DNA from 4 places in the Bradyrhizobium sp. 27S5 genome. Region 3 is predicted to be linked to each of the others. Evidence: predicted binding sites of a transcription regulator. Region 3 holds the regulator's gene; each other region holds the start of a gene.
What was found. Region 3 encodes PhoB, which activates phosphate uptake and scavenging genes when phosphate is short. Its sites were predicted from a motif close to TGTCATNNANCTGTCAT; they were not measured.

Region 1: a site for PhoB is predicted at 2,684-2,700, ahead of WDM24_RS08275 (esterase-like activity of phytase family protein). Genes of this name have one in related genera too.
Region 2: a site for PhoB is predicted at 2,648-2,664, ahead of phnF (phosphonate metabolism transcriptional regulator PhnF). Genes of this name have one in related genera too.
Region 4: a site for PhoB is predicted at 3,771-3,787, ahead of ugpB (sn-glycerol-3-phosphate ABC transporter substrate-binding protein UgpB). Genes of this name have one in related genera too.

What each region holds. Positions count from the first base shown of each region.
Region 1 is NZ_CP147714.1:1,737,199-1,742,495, reverse strand. It holds gene WDM24_RS08290 (heme/hemin ABC transporter substrate-binding protein) at 1-742, shown strand, start outside; gene WDM24_RS08285 (iron ABC transporter permease) at 739-1,839, shown strand; gene WDM24_RS08280 (heme ABC transporter ATP-binding protein) at 1,836-2,639, shown strand; gene WDM24_RS08275 (esterase-like activity of phytase family protein) at 2,761-4,113, shown strand; gene WDM24_RS08270 (mucoidy inhibitor MuiA family protein) at 4,248-5,297, opposite strand, start outside.
Region 2 is NZ_CP147714.1:2,280,694-2,285,990, reverse strand. It holds gene WDM24_RS10860 (alpha-D-ribose 1-methylphosphonate 5-phosphate C-P-lyase PhnJ) at 1-410, opposite strand, end outside; gene WDM24_RS10855 (carbon-phosphorus lyase complex subunit PhnI) at 407-1,510, opposite strand; gene phnH (phosphonate C-P lyase system protein PhnH) at 1,514-2,122, opposite strand; gene phnG (phosphonate C-P lyase system protein PhnG) at 2,127-2,588, opposite strand; gene phnF (phosphonate metabolism transcriptional regulator PhnF) at 2,693-3,418, shown strand; gene phnE (phosphonate ABC transporter, permease protein PhnE) at 3,665-4,513, opposite strand; gene phnE (phosphonate ABC transporter, permease protein PhnE) at 4,510-5,297, opposite strand, start outside.
Region 3 is NZ_CP147714.1:8,091,166-8,096,462, forward strand. It holds gene WDM24_RS38110 (aspartate aminotransferase family protein) at 1-1,134, opposite strand, end outside; gene WDM24_RS38115 (GcrA family cell cycle regulator) at 1,631-2,143, shown strand; gene phoB (phosphate regulon transcriptional regulator PhoB) at 2,382-3,092, opposite strand; gene phoU (phosphate signaling complex protein PhoU) at 3,222-3,938, opposite strand; gene pstB (phosphate ABC transporter ATP-binding protein PstB) at 3,950-4,768, opposite strand; gene pstA (phosphate ABC transporter permease PstA) at 4,765-5,297, opposite strand, start outside.
Region 4 is NZ_CP147714.1:8,953,440-8,958,736, reverse strand. It holds gene WDM24_RS42035 (sn-glycerol-3-phosphate import ATP-binding protein UgpC) at 1-517, opposite strand, end outside; gene ugpE (sn-glycerol-3-phosphate ABC transporter permease UgpE) at 517-1,365, opposite strand; gene ugpA (sn-glycerol-3-phosphate ABC transporter permease UgpA) at 1,365-2,246, opposite strand; gene ugpB (sn-glycerol-3-phosphate ABC transporter substrate-binding protein UgpB) at 2,399-3,715, opposite strand; gene WDM24_RS42015 (CaiB/BaiF CoA-transferase family protein) at 3,916-5,121, opposite strand.

The DNA of each region.
Region 1 (5,297 bases), 2.8 Mb from region 3:
CAGCCTCTATCCACCGGCGGCGCTGCGCGAGAAACCCGACGTCGGCTACATGCGCCAGCTGTCGCCCGAAGGCGTGCTCGGCCTGCACCCGTCGCTGGTGCTCGCAGTGCAGGGCTCCGGGCCGAAGGAGACTATGGACGTGCTGGAGGCGGCCAAGGTGCCGCTGGTGCTGGTGCCCGAGACCTTCTCGGAGGCCGGGCTGATCGAGAAGATCAGGCTGGTGGGCCACGCCATGGGCGCCGATCCGCGCGCCGCCTGCCTGACCGCGGCGGTAGAAAGCGATCTCGCTCAACTGCGCGTGCTGCGCGCCAAGGTGACGAAGCCGGTGCGCGTGATGTTCGTGATGTCGCTCTTGAACGGCCGCGCGATGGCCGCGGGTCACAAGACCGCCGCGGACGAGATCATCCAGCTCGCCGGCGGCGTCAACGCAATCGATGGCTACGACGGCTACAAGCCGGTCAATGACGAGGCCATCGTGGCGGCGAAACCGGATGTCGTGCTGTCGATCGATCGCGGCAAGGACTCGCTGACTGCTGACGCGGTGTTTGCGCATCCGGGCTTCGAGCTGACGCCGGTCGCCGCCAACAAGGCCTTCATCTCGATGGAAGGGCTTTATCTGCTCGGCTTCGGACCGCGAACCGCGGCCGCGGCACGCGACCTCTCGGTCAAGCTTTATCCGGCGCTGGCGCCGGAGGCCGACAACTTCAAGCCGGCAGCGCTGACCGCGAATTGCCGGCAATGAGCGTGCTGGCCGAGCGCCGCGCGCGCGCCAAGCAACAGCGCGCCGGCATGTCGCTGCGGCCGGCGGCCACACTCACTCTCTTCTGCCTGCTTGCGGCGCTCACAGCGACCGCGCTGGTTGCGCTGACGGTCGGCGCTGCCGGCATTCCGCTGGCGCGGCTTCCGGCCGCGCTCGGCCTGTGGGCCGACGGCACCGCCAATCCGCTGCTCGCGCGCGACCAGCTCGTGGTGTGGTCGATCCGCGTCCCGCGGATCGCGGCCGCCGCGATGGTCGGCGCCCTGCTCGCGGTCTCCGGCGCGACCATGCAGGGCCTGTTCCGCAATCCCCTCGCCGATCCCGCGCTGGTTGGCGTCTCCTCCGGCGGCGCGTTTGCCGCAGCGGCGGCGATCGTGTTCACCGACAGCCATCTCGGCGAGAGCCTGCGCTTCCTGCAGCATCAGTTGCTGCCGATCGCGGCCTTTGCCGGCTCGCTGCTCACGACCATCGTGCTCTATGGCATCGCCAGCCGCGGCGGCCGGACGTCGATTGCGATCTTCCTGCTGGCCGGGCTCGCGATTGCCGCGATCGCCAATGCCGGCATCGGCCTGTTGGTGTTCGTCGCCGACGACCGCCAGCTCCGCGACATCACCTTCTGGCTGCTCGGCTCGCTGAGCGGTGCGACCTGGACCAAGCTCACGGCGCTGGCGCCGGTGCTGGCTATTGCGCTGATCGCCTGCCTCGCGATCGCGCGCGGGCTCGACGGGCTGGTGCTCGGCGAGGCCGAGGCATTCCACAGCGGCGTCGATGTCGAACGTCTCAAGCGGATCTCGATCGTGCTGGTGTCGGCGATGACCGGCGTTGCGGTCTCGGTCTGCGGCGTGGTCGGCTTTGTCGGCATTGTGGTGCCACATCTGCTGCGGCTGGTGATCGGGCCCGCGCACCGGCTGCTGCTGCCGGCCTCCGCATTGCTCGGTGCCATCCTCCTGGTCGGTGCCGATACGGTGGCGCGCACCATCGTGGCACCTGTGGAAATGCCGATCGGCATCCTGACCGCGGCGATCGGCGCGCCGTTCTTCCTCGCCATGCTGCTGCGCCAGCGTGGGCTGGTGTCGCTATGAGCGCGCTGCTCGAAGCACAATCGGTGTCGATGACGGTCGGTGGCACGACCTTGGTCGATGCAGTCTCCCTGCAGATCGGCGCCGGCGAAATGGTCGCGATCGTCGGTCCCAACGGCGCCGGCAAATCAACGCTCTTGCGGATGCTCTCCGGCGACCTCCGTCCGTTCCGCGGTTCGATCAGGCTCAAGCAGCGTGACCTGCACGGCTACGGGCCGCGCGAGCTGGCGCAACACCGCGCGATGCTGTCGCAACATGTCAACGTCACCTTCCCGTTCACGGTCGAGGAAATCGTCAGCATGGGCGCCGGCGAAAGCCCGCGCGCGGCGGCGCGCAACCTCGTCGAAGCAGCGCTGGACGAGGTCGGGTTGGCGCATTTCCGTTCCAGGCAATTGCCGACGCTGTCCGGCGGCGAGCAGCAGCGCGCGCATTTTGCCCGCGTGCTGGTGCAGCTCACCTGCGGCGAGGCGCTGCATGGGCCCGGATTGTTGCTGCTCGACGAGCCGACCTCGAGCCTCGATCTGCGGCATCAGATCGACCTCGTCGAGACCGCGCGGCTGCGCGCCGGGCGCGGCACCGCCGTGATCGCGATCCTGCACGACCTCAACCTCGCGATGCGGTTCGCCGACCGCATCCTGCTGCTGCACCGCGGCCGGCTTGCCGTCGACGGCGACCGCGCCGCCGCGATGCAGACCGAGACGCTGCGCAAGATCTTCGAGATCGACGTTGCGATCGACTACACCGCAAACGGCGTGCCGTTCCTGCTGCCGCAGACGATGCGGCCGGCGGGCAAGGCGACGTAACGCCGCAAGGCTTATCCCGGGGCAACGCCGGCGATTCACAAAACTGTCAGGCGCCTGTAACAGGCGCCTCCGAGAACACCGCATCGTTTGTTCCTTCGTATCTTTCCTTGGGAGACCAACCATGCGCCTGTCATTGCTTTGCTCTGTCGCCACCGTCCTGCTCGCCACATCCGCGTTCGCGCAGAGCGAGGGCGAATTCCCGGCGACGCTGGCGGGACACGCCGTGATGCCGGCGGAGAGCTTCATCGACGCGCCCGCCGATGCCCCTGATGATCTGAAGACCTCGGGCAAGTACACCACCGGCAAGCGGGTCGACGCGATAGGCACCGTGATGGGCAAGTCCTATGAGCGGCCGACCGGCGTGTCGCTGCCGTTCAAGGGCCAGCCGCTGCAGGGCCATTCCGGCATCAAGGTGATGGCGGACGGCTCGTTCTGGGTGATCACCGACAACGGCATGGGCTCGCGCTACAACTCGGCGGACTCGATGCTGTACCTGAACCGGCACAAGATCGACTGGGCCAGCGGCAAGATGGAGCGCCAGGAGACCGTGTTCCTGCACGATCCCGACAAGAAGGTGCCGTTCCGCATCGTGCATGAGGACACCGCCAAGCGTTATCTGACCGGCGCAGACTTCGATACCGAAGGCTTCCAGATCGTCAACGACACGTTCTGGATCGGCGACGAATTCGGACCCTATATCCTGAAGGCCGACAAGACCGGCAAGATCCTTGCCGTGTTCGAGACCGTCGCCGACGGCAAGCCGGTGCGTTCGCCTGACCATTGGGCGGTGCAGTCGCCGGGCGCGCCCGGTGCGAGCTACACCAACGTCAATCTGCGCCGCTCCAAGGGCTATGAGGGCTTTGCCTCGTCCAAGGACGGCAAGTTCCTCTACGGCCTGCTCGAGGGACCGCTATGGGATGCCGACAAGAAGGACTGGGAGAAGGTCGACGGCAAGGAAGCCTCGCGCATCCTGGAATTCGACGTCGCCGCGGAGAAGTTCACCGGACGTTACTGGCAATATGTGTTCGAGCAGAACGGCAATGCGATCGGCGACTTCAACATGATCGACCCGACCCAGGGTCTCGTGATCGAGCGCGACAATGGCGAAGGCACCGCCGACAAGGCCTGCCCGCAAGGCCAGCGCGGCGAGAACTGCTTCCCGGATCTTGCCAAGTTCAAGCGCGTCTACAAGATCGAGCTCTCCGACGCCAATGTTGGCAAGCCGGTGCGCAAGATCGCCTATATCGATCTGATGAAGATCCGCGATCCGAACAAGAAGGCGAAGAAGCCGCTCAACGATGGCGCCTACACCTTCCCGTTCTTCACCATCGAGAATGTCGACCGGGTCGACGAGACCCACATCATCGTCGGCAACGACAACAATCTGCCGTTCTCCTCGAGCCGCGACCCGAACAAGGCCGACGACGACGAGTTCGTGCTGCTCGAAGTCGGCGATTTCCTGAAGGCGAAGTGAGGGGATTGCTCTCGCCGCAAACAACCGTGTCGTCGCCCGGCTCGACCGGGCGACCCAGTATTCCAGAGGCAGTCGAATTCAACGGATAAGCCGCGGCGTACTGGATGCCCCGCTCAAGGCGGGGCATGACACCTCTAGCCCGCCGGCACCATCACGACGCCCTTGTCCTTGGGCCAACGCATCCGCCAGGCGAAGTTGATGTCTTTGACATCACCCGGCTTGGCCTCGAACGCCCATTCCAACACGCCGCGCCTGTCACGCAGATTGGTGGTGGTCGCAGGCGTCGACGACGGCAGCATTTCGACCACGATATCGTCGTTCTCGCTGACCGGGAGCTGATCCTGGATCGCGACCTTGATCGGGAAGTCGTGGCCGTTGCGCACCGTGGTCTTGAACGCGCGCTCGTCGGTCTTCGAGGTCGTCACGATCAGGCCCGCGGAGCCTTCATTGCGCTTCACCACCGTGCGCTCGATCTTGACCTTGTCGTCGGCACCGAAGCCGAGCCGCACGGTCTCGTCCTTGGCGGCCGTGGCCATCCGGCTGCGGCCGACAAAGATGCCGTCGCGATAGATCGCGACCTGTCCGGGCAGTAGCGGCGCATCGTCGGCCTGCACGAAGCTCGCTTCCAGGAACGCGGTCGGATCGATCACCGGGACGGCGCGCACCGCGAGATCGGGGGTGATCGTCGCCGTGGAGATGCGTAGGCTCTTGGCGCCCTCATTGGCGACGACACTGACGCGGCCGGGAATCTTGAAGGTGGCCTGGAACGCGCCGATCTCTGGGGTCGCCTCCAGTTCCCCAAAGGTTGTCCCCCCACCAAAGCGGAATTCCTTGAGCGCGTCCGCGGCCGGAGCGGGTGCCAGGGTCGCCGCGCGCTGTTGCACGCCGTCCTCCCTGCTTCGCGATGCCAGCGGCCGCGGCGGCTGCGGATATTGCACGATCAGCGAATTGAGGTCGGGCGCGTTGCCGCCGCGAGCGACGCGCACGGTGGAGACGACGAGCGCCACGTTCGACCAATCCTCGCCAGTCGACTGGGTGATCTCGGCGCGGCGCACCAGTTCGATCGCCGGCTTGCGGTCCTTGGCGCCGGTGTCGAGACGGGCGTCGTAGAGCGGCGTCCAGCGCGCGTTGCGCACCGCATAGGTCACCCGCAGCGTCGCGCGGGTCGCGGCGGTGGAGGCAAG
Region 2 (5,297 bases), 3.3 Mb from region 3:
TCGCGCGGCTCGAGGAAACGCAGCGGCTCGGGGATCGGCACCTGATAGACCAGCACCTGTCCGGCGTGCAGCGACGCTTCGGGGATGCGGTGCCGGGTCTGGATCACGGTCGCATCCGTCGTCGAGGTCGTGGTCGCGACGCCCGCGGTCTTGCCGAAGAATTTGCGGATCGAGATCGCGTTGGTGGTGTCGTCCGAGCCCTGGTCGATCACCTTCAGCACGTCGTCGGGACCGAGGATCGCGGCCGTCACCTGCACGCCGCCGGTGCCCCAGCCATAGGGCATCGGCATCTCGCGGCTCGCGAACGGCACCTGATAGCCGGGGATCGCGATCGCCTTCAGGATCGCGCGGCGGATCATCCGCTTGGTCTGCTCGTCGAGATAGGCAAAGTTGTACGTCGGCGCGTTCATTCCGCGGCCTCCTGCAGTGCCGTCTCTTGATTGGCCTCGGCGAATTCTTGCCGCAGCTTGCGCAGCAGGCCGAGCTCGGACTGGAAGTCGACATAATGCGGCAGCTTGAGATGCTCGACGAAGCCGGTCGACTGCACGTTGTCGGAGTGCGACATCACGAACTCCTCGTCCTGCGCCGGTGCAGCGGCTTCCTCGCCGAACTCGCGCGCGCGCAGCGCGCGGTCGACCAGCGCCATCGACATGGTCTTGCGTTCGCTCTGGCCGAAGGCCAGCCCATAGCCGCGGGTGAAGCACGGCGCCTCGGTGGTCGAGCCCTTGAACTGGTTGACCATCTGGCATTCGGTCAATGCGATCGAACCCAGCGGCACGGCAAAGCCGACGTCCTCGGCTGAGAACTCGACCTCGACCTCGCCAAAGCGGATCTCGCCGGCGAAGGGATGGTTGCGGCCGTAGCCGCGCTGCGTCGAGTAGCCGAGCGCGAGCAGGAAACCCTCGTCGCCGCGCGCGAGATTCTGCAGCCGCAGATCGCGATCGGCCGGAAAGCTCAACGGCTCGCGCGTGAGGTCGCCGACCGGCGCGTCGGCCTCGGCCTGCGGCGAAGACTCGATCAGGCCGTCGCGGCCGAGAATGTCGGTGACCCGCGGCGTTGCCGCCTGCGAGGCTTCCGACGTCGCCGGTTGCTCCGGCACAAAGCCTTCCGCAAGCTGCGGGTCGAGCAGGCGATGGGTGTAGTCGAAGGTCGGGCCGAGGATCTGGCCGCCCGGAACGTCCTTGAAGGTCGAGGAGATGCGCCGCCGCACCAGCATCTCGCCGGTGTTGACCGGCTCGGTGGCACCGAAACGCGGCAGCGTGGCGCGGAACGCACGGACCAGGAAGATCGCTTCGATCATGTCGCCGCGCGCCTGCTTGATCGCCAGCGCCGCGAGCTCGCGGTCGTAAAGCGAACCCTCGGTCATCACCCGATCGACGCCGAGCGCGAGCTGTTCGGATATCTGCGCCAGCGTCACCTCGGGCACGTCGCGATCGCCGCGCCGCTCATGCGCGAGCAGGCGATGGGCGTTCTCGATGGCGCGCTCGCCTCCCTTGACCGCTACATACATCGCTCACACTCCGCTTGCGATCAGCCGCGTGGTGCGCGGGATCGCGACAATGGCATCTTCATGGACCAGCGCGACATCGATGCCGCGCGGGAACAGGACCTCGTTGATCGACAGCCGCTCAAACAGGTCGCTCGGCCTGATCATCGCCTGCAACAGCGCGCTGCCGTCGATGCCGGGCCCCTTCAGCTCGAAGGCCGGGCCCTGCGTCAGGCTGTCGACCTGCAGGATCAGCGTGGTCGAACGATCCGGATATTCGCTGCTGCCGAACGCGAAACGCTCGAGCGCCGGCAGATTCGCGGCATCGCCGATCAGCGCGAAGCTCGCGATCGAGGAGTCCGTGACAACCGGCGCGCTGGCGTGAAACTTCAGCCAGCGGGCGACATCCGGCGCCGCCGACATCGCCGCGTCGAGCCAGATCGGCGTGTCGTGATCGAACAGCGTCAGCGCGATCGCAGCCGCGCCGCGCATCATGCCGGCGGGCGTGCCTGCGCTCGCCGCAACGCGCTGCACGCTGCCCGGACGCGCCATCGCCTCCATCACGGAACGGAAGGTTGATTGCGCCGACAGCACCTTGTCGGCAAAGCCTGCGGGCATTTCGGCAATCGTCGTCATTGCATCACCCCTCACCGCGCACCATCGTGTAGAAATCGACCCGCGTCGCCGCGGTCTCGGCGGCCTTGCGGGCGCGTTCGGCGTTCATGACCGCACGCAGCGGCGCGATCACCTTCGCCTCCACCTCGCCGGACAACTCCGTCGACTGCACCATGGCGTCACACAGCGCGATCATCTGCGCCTTCTGCGCATCGCGGCCGAGCGTGTAGCCGAAGCCGACCTCGCCGGTCGCAAGCCGCACCGCCGCGCGCGACACCGTCGCCTCGCCGAGATTGAACGGCGCGCCGTCGCCGCCGATCCGCCCGCGCAGCATCACAAGGCCGTTCTCCGGCTCGCGCAGGTTCTCATGCGCGGGCACCGCGATCGCCGCGAGCCGGCCTGCGATCTCGGCAGCGGCGGCGTGCGCCAGCACCGTCATCGCGGCCTTGCGCTGGGCCTGTTTGCTGTTTGGTCCGGTCGAACTCATGGGCAACCTTGCTTGCATCAAGTTGTCTATGATACTAGACAACTTGATAGCCGAGCGCCATGACTGCTTCGTGACAAACCGACGATTTCTGGTATCACCGCGCCATGAGCATGCAGGAAAGTTCCGGCGTCGCCTTGTGGCGGCAGGTCGCCGACGGCATCGAGCGCGGCATCGCTGACGGCCGCTTTGCCGCGGGCGAAAAGCTGCCCGGCGAGATGGAGATCGCCGAGACTTACCGGGTCAACCGCCACACCGTGCGGCGGGCGCTCGCCGCATTGGCCGAGCGCGGCCTGGTGCGCGCCGAGCGCGGCAGCGGCACCTATGTCGAGGCCCAGCGCCTCGCCTATCCCCTGCGCTCACGCACAAGATTTTCGGAGATCGTCGGCGCCGGCGGCCACGAACCGCGCGGCCAGCTGATCGAGGCCGGCGAGGATATCGCCAACCGCGAGATCGCGCGTGAGCTCGGCCTGAAGATCGGTGCGCGGCTGATCCGGATCGAAGCGGTGCGCCTCGCCGACCGGACGCCGATCTGCGTCTCCACCACATGGCTGTCGGCCGAGCGGTTTCCCGATGCCGGCAGCGTGTTCGCCAACGTGCACTCGATGACGAAGCTGCTCGGGCATTACGGCGTCAGGGATTACCACCGCGCCTCGACCCGGATCACCGCGGCAATCGCCGATGCCACTGATGCCGCGCGACTCGATCTGCCGCTGGGACGGCCGGTGCTGGTAGTCGACGCAACCGACGTCGATATGCTGGACCAGCCGCTGGTGACCAAACGCTCGCGCTTCGCCGCCGAGCGCGTGGAGTTTCTGGTCGAGAACGGTTGAATGTGCCGCCACACTGGCGGTGCACCTCTCCCCTTGTGGGAGAGGTCGGATCGCATCGCCAGATGCGATCCGGGTGAGGGGTATCTCTCCGCGAACACATCGGCTTCTGATTTCGCTGAGAGATACCCCTCATCCGGCGCCGTAGCCGATGCCAAGGCATCGGCGTCCTTCTAGAAGACGGCGGCCAAAGGCCGCCTACGCCACCTTCTCCCACAAGGGGAGAAGGATGATTGAGCGCGCGGCGAGCTAGGCCACCGCCCTTTGACCAATAATCGCAAAGCGTAGCTTGCTCGAGATGAAGTCGATCGCCGCGACTGCGATCAGGATCATCAGGATCAGGAACGACACCTTCTGCCATTCCAGCACCCGGATCTGCTCGGCGAGTTGTAGCCCGATGCCGCCGGCGCCGACGATGCCGATGATGGTGGCCGAACGCGTGTTCGACTCGATGAAATAGAGCACTTGGCCGGCGATCACGGGCAGCACCTGCGGCAACAGGCCGAAGCGGATTTCATGCAAGCTATTGCCGCCGGAGGCGCGGATACCCTCGACCTGCTTGCGGTCAGCCGCCTCGATCGCCTCGGAGAACAGCTTTCCGAACGCACCGAAGTCGGAGACCATGATCGCGAGCACGCCGGCAAACGGGCCGAGTCCGACGACATTGATCCAGACCAGCGCCCAGATCAGCGTGTCGACGCCGCGGATCGAATCCAGGAAGCGGCGCACCGGGAAACGGATCAGGTTCGAGGGGATGATGTTGCGCGCCGCCAGCAGGCTGACCGGCAGCGCCAGCACCGCCGCAAGCGTGGTGCCGAGCAGCGCGATCGACAGCGTCTCGCCGAGCGCCTGCATGTAGAGCGAGAACGACGCGCCGGGATTCGGCGGGATCATCAGCATGGTGATCCAACCGAGCTGGCTGAGGCCCGCGATCAGCCTGGACGGCGAGAAGTCGAGATCGACCAGGCCGTACACAAAGACCGCAAACGCCGCCACGATCATGGCCGGCAACGCCAGCCGCGCCGCGGCGGGCCGGTTGAATGCGTCGGGATATTTGGTGCGCAGCGCGCCGGTGTCCGGCTTCGGCAGCTGGCTCATCGCCGCGTCTCCTTGCCGAACAGCCGGCCGCGCAGCCAGCCGGTCGAGATGTCGATGATGAAGACGGTGATGATGATGGTGACCAGGATGGCGCTGACGTCGGAATAGTAGAACTTGCGGATCGCGACCACGAGCTCCTGGCCGATGCCGCCGGCCCCGACAAAGCCCATCACCGAGGCTTCGCGGACGTTGATCTCGAAGCGCAGCAGCGCGTAGCTGGCATAGCCCGCCGACACCTGGGGCAGGACGGCAAAGCGCATGCAGGACAGCCAGCTCGCGCCGGTGGAGCGGATGCCCTCGACCGGCTTCATGTCGGCGTTCTCGACGATCTCGGCGAACAGTTTTCCCAGCGCGCCGGTCGAGTGGATCGCAATCGCCAGCACGCCGGCCATCGGTCCGAGGCCGAACGCGATCACGAAGATCAGCGCGAACACGATGCCGGGCACCGTGCGGGCGAATTCAAGCAGCCGGCGTACCGTGAAGCGCAGCCACGGCGCCGGCGAGGTGTTCTGGGCCGCGAAGAAATTCAGAGCGAAGGCAAACACCGCGCCGGTCAGCGTGCCGACATAGCTGATCAGCACGGTCTCTCCGAGCATCCTCAGCCATTTCTTCCAGCCCCAGAACCATTCGGGAAAATCGGTCCACACCCGTGCGCCCGATTCGAGCGTCAGGATGCGGTCGAAATAGCTGACGAAGTTGCCGAAATAGGTGAACAGCGTGCGCAGGTTCACTTCCGCGCCGAACGCGGCGATCACCAGGGCCGCGCAGAATACTGCCGCCGCCA
Region 3 (5,297 bases):
GATCTCGGCCTCGGTGACGATCAGGGGCGCCAGGAAGCGCACCACATTGTCGCCGGCACCGACGGTGAGCAGCTTCTCGTTGCGCAGCGCAGCGACGAGGTCGCCCGAGGGCACCACGGCCTTGACGCCGATCAAAAGGCCCTCGCCGCGCACTTCCGCCAGCACGGACGGATAGCGGTCGACGACGGAAGCGAGCTTCTGCTTGAGCAGCAGCGACATCTTCTGCACGTGATCGAAGAAGCCGGGTTTCAGCATCACGTCGAGCACGGCATTGGCCGCGGCGACCGCCAGCGGATTGCCGCCGAAAGTCGAGCCGTGCGAACCCGGCGCCATGCCCTCAGCGGCCTTGGCGCTCGCCAGCACCGCGCCGATCGGGAAGCCGCCGCCGAGCGCCTTCGCCAGCGACATCACGTCAGGGGTCACGCCGGTGCGCTTGTAGGCGAAAAGATCGCCGGTGCGGCCCATACCGGTCTGCACCTCGTCGAATGCGAGCAGCAGGCCATGCTCGTCGCACAGCGCGCGCAGCGCCTTGAAGAACGCCTGCGGCGCCGAGCGCACGCCGCCCTCGCCCTGCACCGGCTCGATCAGGATGCCGGCGGTATGCGGGCCGATCGCCTTCTTCACCGCCTCGATGTCGCCGTGCGGCACCTGGTCGAAGCCGTCCATCGGCGGGCCAAAACCCTCGAGATATTTTGGCGAGCCGGTCGCGGCCAGCGTACCCAGCGTGCGGCCATGGAAGGCACCTTCGAAGGTGATGATGCGGTAGCGCTCGGGATGGCCCTTGGAGAAGTGATAGTGGCGGACCAGCTTGATCACGCCTTCCATCGCCTCTGCGCCGGAATTGCAGAAGAACACGAAGTCGGCAAAGCTCTGCTCGCACAGCCGGGCGGCCAGCGCCTCGCCGTCCGGGCTCTTGAACAGGTTCGACATGTGCCAGAGCTTGGTCGCCTGTTCCTGCAGCGCCTTGACCAGATGCGGATGCGCATGCCCGAGCGCGTTCACCGCAACGCCCGAGGTGAAATCGAGATAGCGGTCGCCGTTGGTTGCGATCAGCCAGGCGCCCTCACCGCGCTCGAAGCCGAGATCGACCCGGGCGAAGACGGGGAGCAGATGCGACGAGGCGCTGTTGGTCATGGCGTTCACTGCCGGTTTGAAGCCGACAATTGCCGGGCGGCTTGACGCCAGTGCAGCAACGGCCAGCTTCGGAAAACAAAACGGCCGCCTTTGCGGGCGGCACGTACAGGCATTCTATGCTGCGGCCAGTAGGTGTCAATCGCCAGAAGCCGGCCTTTGCCGGCCTTCCTGCGATGCGGAACGAGCGCAATCCGGAGCATTCCGGTGCGGTGGAAAAGCCTCATTGCAGTGCTTAACTTTGTGGGAACATGTGGACGCACGGCCGCGGACTCTTGCGCCAGAGTCACGCCATATTGTAGCGTTTGGCCTGTCGGGTACGACATCTCGTGCGGCAGTACTGGACCCTCTAAGTAGCCTTCGTGTCTCACGTAAACGTTCGGGCGCAAGACCGCGCCCGGCGAGGGCTAAGGGATTCTGGCCGCTGGGATTTTGACCCGGATTTGGCTCGCAGCGCCGCTCCAATGACTGGCCGGCGCGATGCGAAAGGAAGAATGCGATGACTGTATTGACCTGGTCCGACGATCGCGTCGAGCAGCTGAAGAAGCTCTGGGAGTCTGGCCTCTCGGCCAGCCAGATCGCCGCGGAACTTGGCAATGTGACGCGAAACGCCGTGATCGGCAAAGTGCATCGGCTCGGCCTCTCCGGCCGCGCCAAGGCCCCCTCCACGGCGGCACCGCGGCAGCGCAAGGCCCGCCCCGCCCAGCACATGATGCGGGTGGCGCGTCCGGTCTCGCGCGGTAACACCGCGCTGGCGCACGCCTTCGAGGTCGAGATGGAGCCCGATCCGATCTCCTACGACAACGTTGTGCCGATGAGCCAGCGGCTGTCGCTGCTCGAGCTGAATGAAGCCACCTGCCACTGGCCGGTCGGCGATCCCTCGAGCCCGGAATTCTTCTTCTGCGGCGGCAAGGCGCTCGGCGGCCTGCCCTATTGCGCGCACCATTCGCGCGTCGCCTACCAGCCCGCCGGCGATCGCCGCCGGCCGTCGGCGAAACCGCAGATCAAGTGAGCACTCGGGACACTGGCGTAGGACTGAAAAAGAAATCCCCGTGAAAGCGGGGATTTTTTTGTGGCTCGTCGCCCGGATGCATCACCGGCGTCGTCCCGGCGCAGGCCGGGACCCATAACCACGAATGGGTGTTGTTAGAAAGCTGTCTGGCCACTTGCCCATTGCGCCGGCCGCGGCGTATGGGTCCCGGCTTTCGCCGGGACGACGCCGTGTTGCGGCTTGTGAATGCCGCGCGGCCTTACGGCTGCGGCTCGGCCTTCGCGAAGCGGTCGTCGAGCGCGTAGCCGGCGCCGCGCACGGTGCGGATCGGATCCTGCTCGCGGCCCGGATTGAGCAACTTGCGCAGGCGGCCGATATGCACGTCGACGGTGCGCTCGTCGATATAGATGTCGCGGCCCCAGACGCTGTCGAGCAGCTGCTCGCGGCTGAACACCCGGCCGGGATGCTCGAGGAAGAATTCGAGCAGACGATATTCGGTCGGCCCGAGATCGATCGGGCGGCCGGAGCGCGCCACGCGGCGCTTCTCGCGGTCGAGTTCGATATCGCCATAGGTCAGCACGGTGGCAAGCCGCTCCGGGCTCGCACGGCGCAGCAGGCCCTTCACCCGCGCGAGCAGCTCGGGCACCGAGAACGGCTTGACGATGTAATCGTCGGCGCCGGTGGCAAGCCCGCGCACGCGCTCACTCTCCTCGCCGCGCGCGGTCAGCATGATGATCGGAAGCTGCTTGGTCTCGGGCCGCGCCCGCAGACGGCGGCACAGCTCGATGCCGGACAGGCCCGGCAGCATCCAATCGAGTACCACGAGGTCGGGGATGCGCTCCTTCAACCTGGTGTCGGCGTCGTCGCCGCGTCCCACCGTTTCGACGTCGTAGCCTTCCGCATCGAGGTTGTAGCGCAACAGCGTCGTCAGCGCTTCCTCGTCTTCGACTACCAGAATGCGTGCGCTCATCGGTCTAAGTTCTTTCTCTGTGGTGATCCGTTGCCCAAACGCAAACCGAAACACTCAACCCCTGAGCATATTCCCCGTGGAAACGGTTTGTCGCGACGACAATCCGGTTCCGCCGATGCGGATCATGCCCTAGTTGCCCGGCACCGTGGTGGCGAAATTGGTCATATCGCCCTTCGGACGCTTGTCGGTGATCTGCTGGCCCTCGATCATGTAGAACACGGTCTCGGCGATGTTGGTGGCGTGGTCGCCGATCCGCTCGATGTTCTTGGCGCAGAACATCAGATGGATGCAGAACGAGATGTTGCGCGGATCCTCCATCATGTAGGTGAGCAGCTCGCGGAACAGCGAGGTGCAGATCGCATCGACCTCCTCGTCGCCCTTCCAGACGTTCATCGCCGCCGGCAGATCGTGCGCCGCATAGGCGTCGAGCACCGACTTGACCTGAGACAGTACGAGGTCGGTCATGTGCTCGAGGCCGCGGATCAACTTCAGCGGCTGGAAATCGCTCTCCAGCGCGGCGACGCGCTTGCCCATGTTCTTGGCGAGGTCGCCGATCCGCTCGAGGTCGGTCGCGACGCGCATCGCGCTGACGATCTCGCGCAGGTCGATCGCCATCGGCTGGCGGCGGGCGATCGTCAGCACCGCGCGCTCTTCGATGACGCGCTGCAGATTGTCGATCTCGATGTCGGCGGCGACCACGCGCTTGCCCAGCGCGACGTCGCGGCGGATCAGCGCGTCGACCGACTCGGTGATCATGCGCTCGACGAGGCCGCCCATCTCGGCGACCAGGCGGGTCAACTCCTGCAGGTCGCTGTCGAATGCCTTGGCGGTATGTTCAGAAGCCATCGCTTGTCTCCTCAGCCGAACCGGCCGGTGATGTAGTCCTGCGTGCGTCGATCGCTCGGCGAGGTGAAAATCTTGTTGGTGTCGTCGAACTCGATCAGCTCGCCGAGATACATGAAGGCGGTCTTGTCGGAGACGCGCGCCGCCTGCTGCATGTTGTGGGTGACGATCGCGATCGTGTAGTCCTCGGAGAGCTCCTGGATCAGCTCCTCGACCTTGGCGGTCGAGATCGGGTCGAGCGCCGAGCACGGCTCGTCGAACAGGATCACCTCGGGACGCACCGCCACGGTGCGCGCGATGCACAGCCGCTGCTGCTGGCCGCCGGAGAGCGACAGGCCGGAGGCGTTCAGCTTGTCCTTGACCTCGTTCCACAGCGCGCCGCCGCGCAGCGCCTTCTCGACCCGGTCGTCCATCTCGGACTTCGAGATCTTCTCGTAGAGGCGGATGCCGAAGGCGATGTTCTCGTAGATCGTCATCGGGAACGGCGTCGGCTTCTGGAACACCATGCCGACCCGCGCACGCAGCAGATTGAGGTCGAGCTTGGGATCGAGAATGTTGGTCTGGTCCAGCATCAGCTGGCCGACCGCGCGCTGGCCTGGATAGAGGTCATACATCCGGTTGAAGATGCGCAGCAGGGTCGACTTGCCGCAGCCGGACGGGCCGATGAACGCCGTGACGCGGTTGGTGCCGAGCGTCAGGTTGATGTTCTTCAGCGCGTGGTGCTCGCCGTAATAGAAGTTGAGGTTGCGCACCGTGACTTTCGGCGGCGCTTCCGGCAGCGGCACCTGGGGAACGTGGCTCGCGGCAGTCGTGGAGACGGAAAGCTCGGTCATTTTGCGGCCCTTTCGGCACCAAGGATGCGCGCGCCGATGTTCAGCGCGAGCACAGTGAATGTGATGAGCAGCGCACCGCTCCACGCCAGCTCTTTCCAGTAGGCGTAGGGGCTCTGCACGAAGTTGTTGATGGTCACCGGCAGGTTGGCCATGGTCTTGGTCAAATCCCAGCTGAAGAACTGGTTCGACAGCGCGGTGAACAGCAGCGGCGCGGTTTCGCCGGCGACGCGGGCGGTCGCCAGCAGCACGCCGGTGATCAAGCCGGATCGCGCTGCACGATAAGCGATCCGCTTGATCACCAGCGAGCGCGGCAGGCCGAGCGCGGAGGCCGCCTCGCGCAGCGGATTGGGCACCAGCAGCAGCATGTCCTCGGTGGTGCGCAGCACGACCGGGATCACGATCACAGCGAGCGCGAGCGCGCCTGCGATCGCCGAGAAGCCGCGCATCGGCACCACGACCGCACCATAGATGAACAGGCCGATGATGATCGAGGGCGCGCTGAGCAGGATGTCGTTGATGAAGCGGATCA
Region 4 (5,297 bases), 860 kb from region 3:
TCGCGATGCGCAGCTTGGCGTCGAGGTTCGACAGCGGCTCGTCGAACAGGAACACTTTCGGCTGACGCACGATGGCGCGGCCCATCGCGACGCGCTGGCGCTGGCCGCCGGAGAGCTGGCGCGGCTTGCGCTCCAGCATCGGCGAGAGCTCGAGCACGCGGGCGGCTTCCTCCACCCGGGTCCTGATCTCGGTCTCGGCCATGCCGCGGTTGCGCAGGCCGTAGGCCATGTTGTTGTAGACGCTCATGTGCGGATAGAGCGCGTAGTTCTGGAACACCATCGCGATGTCGCGATCGGCGGGCTCGATCTGGTTGACGACGCGGCCGCCGATGTCGATCTCGCCGCCGGTGATGGTCTCGAGCCCCGCGACCATGCGCAGCAGCGTGGACTTGCCGCAGCCGGAGGGGCCGACCAGCACGCAGAACTGGCCGTCGCCGACGTCGACATCGACGCCCTTGATGGCCTCGAAGCCGCCGGGATAGGTCTTGCGGACGCTGCGCAGCGTGACGTTAGCCATTACTTTTCCGTCTCCACCAATCCGCGCACGAACAGTTTCTGCATCGCGACCACGACGAACACCGGCGGCAGCATCGCCAGCAGCGCGGTCGCCATCACCACCGGCCATTCGGTCAGCGCGTCGGTCGTGGTGATCATCTTGCGAATGCCGACCTGGATGGTCTGCATGTCGTCGCGCGTGGTGATCAACAGCGGCCAGAGATACTGATTCCAGCCGAGGATAAACAGGATCACGAACAGCGCGGCCATGTTGGTGCGCGACAGCGGCAGTAGCGTATCCCAGAAGAAGCGGAACGGGCCCGCGCCGTCGATCCGCGAGGCCTCGAGCAGTTCATCCGGCACGGTCATGAAGAACTGGCGGAACAGTAGCGTCGCGGTGGCCGAGGCGATCAGCGGCAGCGACAGGCCGGCATAGCTGTCGAGCAGATGCAGATCGGCGACGATCTTGTAGGTCGGGTAGATGCGCACCTCGACGGGCAGCATCAGGGTGATGAAGATGATCCAGAAGATCGCCATCCGGAAGGGAAATCGGAAATACACGATCGCGTAGGCCGAGATGATCGAGATCGCGATTTTGCCGACCGCGATCAGGAGCGCCATGATCAGCGAGTTCAGCATCATGTTGAGCACCGGCTCGCGGGTCGAGCCGCTCGTGCCGACAAACAGCGTCTGGTAGTAGGTCTCGAGGAAGTGGCCGCCCGGCAACAGCGACATCTGGCCGTTGGCGATGACCGCGTTGTCCTGGGTCGAGGCGACGATCGCGAGATAGACCGGGAAGGCAACGATCGCGATCCCGATCCACAGGATGGCGTGAGCCAGATAGCGCTGGAAGCCTTCCTCCTCGACCATCAGTAGGTCACCTTGCGTTCGACGAAGCGGAACTGGATGCCGGTCAGCACGACGACGATGACCATCAGGATGACCGACTGCGCCGCCGAGGAGCCGAGATTGCCGCCGAGCAGACCGTCGGTATAGACCTTGTAGACCAGCGTCTCGGTCGCCTTGCCCGGACCGCCGCGGGTCATGGTGTCGATGATGCCGAAAGTGTCGAAGAAGGCGTAGACGATGTTGATGACCAGGAGGAAGAAGATGGTCGGCGACAGCAGCGGGAAGATCACGGTCCAGAACCGCCGCATCGGACGGGCGCCGTCGATCGCGGCGGCTTCGATCACGCTCTTCGGGATGCTCTGCAGGCCGGCGAGGAAGAACAGGAAATTGTAGGAGATCTGCTTCCAGGCCGCGGCGAGGATGATCAGGGCCGCCGCCTGGTCGCCGTTGAGCAGCGGATTCCAGTCGATGCCCATGCCGCGCAAATAGCGCGACAGCACCCCGAGCGAGGGGTGCAGCATGAACACCCAGAGCACGCCGACCACCGGCGGAGCCACCGCGTAGGGCCAGATCAGCAGCGTGCGGTAGAGCGTCGAGCCGCGCAGCGGCCTGTCGGCCATCACCGCGAGCAGCAGTGCGAACGACAGCGAGGAGACCGCGATCGCGAACGAGAACACGAAGGTCCTGACGATCGCCGCGAAATAGGTCGGGTCCTTGAACAGTTCGAGATAGTTCTCGAACCAAACGAAGCTGGTGGACAGGCCGAAGGCGTCCTGCAGCAGGAAGGACTGGATCACCGCCTGCACGGCCGGCCAGTAGAAAAAGATCAGGACGATCGCGAGTTGCGGAGCAACCAGCGCGTAAGGCAACAGCTTTGATTGGAAAATCGCTTGCTTTTGCATGGTCTCGGCAAAAAGGGCAGGCCGCGAGGTCGCGGCCTGCCGGGGGATGGCCCTAAAGCGCGACGAGATCGTCGCGCTTTAGCTCGTCGTTTGGGCATGATCTTTCCGGAAAACCGCTTCGCACTTTTCCGGATCATGCCGAAGGCATCATGTCAGCGGACGGCGGTCTTTTCAAACTGCCGCAGCATCTGGTTGCCGCGCTCGACGGCGGCGTCCAGCGCCTGCTTGGCGGTCTTCTTGCCGGCCAGCGCCTGCTCGATCTCCTCCGACCACATGTCGCGCAGCTGCACCATGTTGCCGAGGCGCAGACCGCGGGAATTCTCGGTCGGCTCCTTGTTGGTGAGCTCGAGCAGCGGGGTCTCGAGATAGGGCTGGTCCTTGTAGAAGCCCTCTTCCTTGGCCTTGGCATAGGCTGCCTTGGTGATCGGCAGATAGCCCGAGGCCTTGTGGATCCAGATCTGGCGGTCGGTGTCCGAGAGGAAGGTCAGGAACTTGGCCACGCCCTTGTATTCCTCGGCCGATTTGCCGCCCATGACCCAGAGCGAGGCGCCGCCGATGATCGAGTTCTGCGGCGCGCCCTTGACGTCGGGATAGTACGGCATCGGCGCCGCGGTGAAGTTGAACTTGGCCTGCGCCTTGACGTTGCCGAAGAAGGCCGACGAGGTCAGGTAGATCGGGCACTCACCCGAGGTGAAGCGGCCTTCGCCGGTGTTGGTGCGGCCGGCATAGTCGTAGATCTTGTCCTTCTGCAACTCGACCAGAGTCTCGAGGTGCTTGACCTGCAACGGGCCGTTGAATTCGAGCACGGTGTCGAAGCCGTCGAGGCCGTTGGCCTTGCTGGCGAGCGGCACGTTGTGCCAGGCCGACAGCTGCTCGAGATTGACCCAGGTGACCCAGGAGCCGGAGAAGCCGCAGGTGGCGTAGCCGGCCGCCTTCAGCTTCTTGGCGTCATCGAACAGTTGCGGCCAGGTCTTCGGAATCTCCGCGATGTTGGCCTTCTTCAGCGCGTCGAGATTGACCCACATCACGGTCGACGACGAGTTGAAGGGGAATGACAGCATCTCGCCCTTCGAGGTCGAGTAGTAGCCGGTGATCGCGGGCAGGTAGACGCTCGGATCGAACTTCTCGCCGGCATCGGCCATCAGCTTGTAGACCGGTTTGACGGCGCCGGTGGCGGCCATCATCGTCGCGGTGCCGACCTCGAACACCTGCATGATATGCGGCGCGTTGCCGGCGCGGAAGGCGGCGATGCCGGCGTTCATGGTGTCGGCGTAGCCGCCCTTGTAGGTCGGGATGACCTTGTAGTCGGATTGCGCGGCGTTGAAGTCGTTGGCCAGCTTGACGATGACGTCGTTGTTGGCGCCGGTCATCGCGTGCCACCACTGAATCTCGGTCACCGCAAATGCTGGCGACGCGAATGCAAGCGCGGCAGCGGCTGCCGCAGCAGCGCCGAGTCGTCGAAAGATCATCAAAACCCCTCCCGGTTGGAACGCCATCTTTCGTTGCGCGCGTTAACAGCGCCGGATGACGTTCAAATGACCGTATAAACGAAAGTCATGGTAGGGGGGAAGCCGAAGCAAAGGGAAGCGGTAAAAAAGGCGGAGATTGCGGCCGCGTCCGTGCGGTGCAACGCCGGACGCGACGTTGCACCGCAGAGCAGGCGTGAGGTTTAGCGCTTGCGCTGGGGACCGCAGACCACGCCCTTCTCAACCAGGCCGTTGATCTCGTCCTTGGAGTAGCCGAACTCGCCGAGCACTTCCGCGGCGTGCTGGCTGAACTTCGGCGGCGTGCGGCGCAGGCTCGGCTTGGTGCGTTCGAGGCGGATCGGCGAGGCGACGCCCTTGTACCAATCCTTCTCGATGACGTCGCCGCGATGGATGGTGTGCGGGTTGGTCAGCGCCTGGTCGATCTTCTGCACCGGGCCTGCCGGCAGGCCGGCCGCGAGCAGCCGGTTGCACAGCGGCTCGGCCTCGTGCTGGCGGAACACCGCGGCAAGCTCCGCCCGCAGCGCATCGCGGTTGGCGATGCGGTCCTTGTTGCGGGCAAAGCGCGGATCGGTGCCGAGCTCCGGCTTGCCGATTTCCTTGGCGAGCTTGCGGAAGGTGCCGTCATTGCCGACGCCGATGAAGATGTTGTCGGTCTTGGTCGGGAAGATCGCGTAGGGCACGAGGTTGGGATGCTCGTTGCCGGTGAGCGACGGCGGCTTGCCGTGCATGAAATAGTTCGCGGTGTGCGGATGCATGATCGCAAGCCCGGTCTCGTACAGCGTCGTCTCGATGAACTGGCCGAGCCCGGAGCGCTGCCGCTCCGACAGCGCCATCAGGATGCCGATCGCCGCATAGAGACCGGTGGTGATGTCGACCAGCGGCACGCCGATGCGCATCGGGCCGCTCTCCGGCGAGCCGGTGGCCGCGATCATGCCGGTCATCGCCTGGATGATCGCATCATAGCCCGGATTGCCGCCGCGCGGGCCGTCGGCACCGAAGCCGGAGATCCGGCAATGCACGAGGCGCGGAAACCTCGCGCGCAGCACGTCGTTGCCGATGCCCCATCTGTCGAGCGTGCCCGGCTTGAAATTCTCGATCAGCACGTCGGCGGTCTCGAGCATCTTCATCAGCACCACGCGTCCGCCCTCGGAGGCGAGGTCGAGGCCGATCGAGCGCTTGTTGCGGTTGATGCCGACGAAATAGGCCGCGTCTTCCTCGTGGAAGGGAGGGCCCCAGTCGCGCACCTCATCGCCGGCGGGCGGCTCGACCTTGATCACGTCGGCGCCGTGGTCGGCGAGGATCTGGGTGCAATACGGGCCGCCGAGCACGCGCGTCAGATCGATCACGCGCAGTCCGGTCATCGCGCCCGTAGCCGCTGGGGTATTCATGGAAGCAACCTTCGCTCAGTTGGGACTCAAAACGAGGCCCCAGAGCTAACGGTCTTCGGGCGAGGCAGCAATGCTCCCGTCCGCGCAGGCCCATGCAGTGGGCCGCGCCTGCGTTCGCCAAGCGAACTGGCATTCGAAATGCAATGATCTCCTGCAAATGCAATGGTCCGCCACGC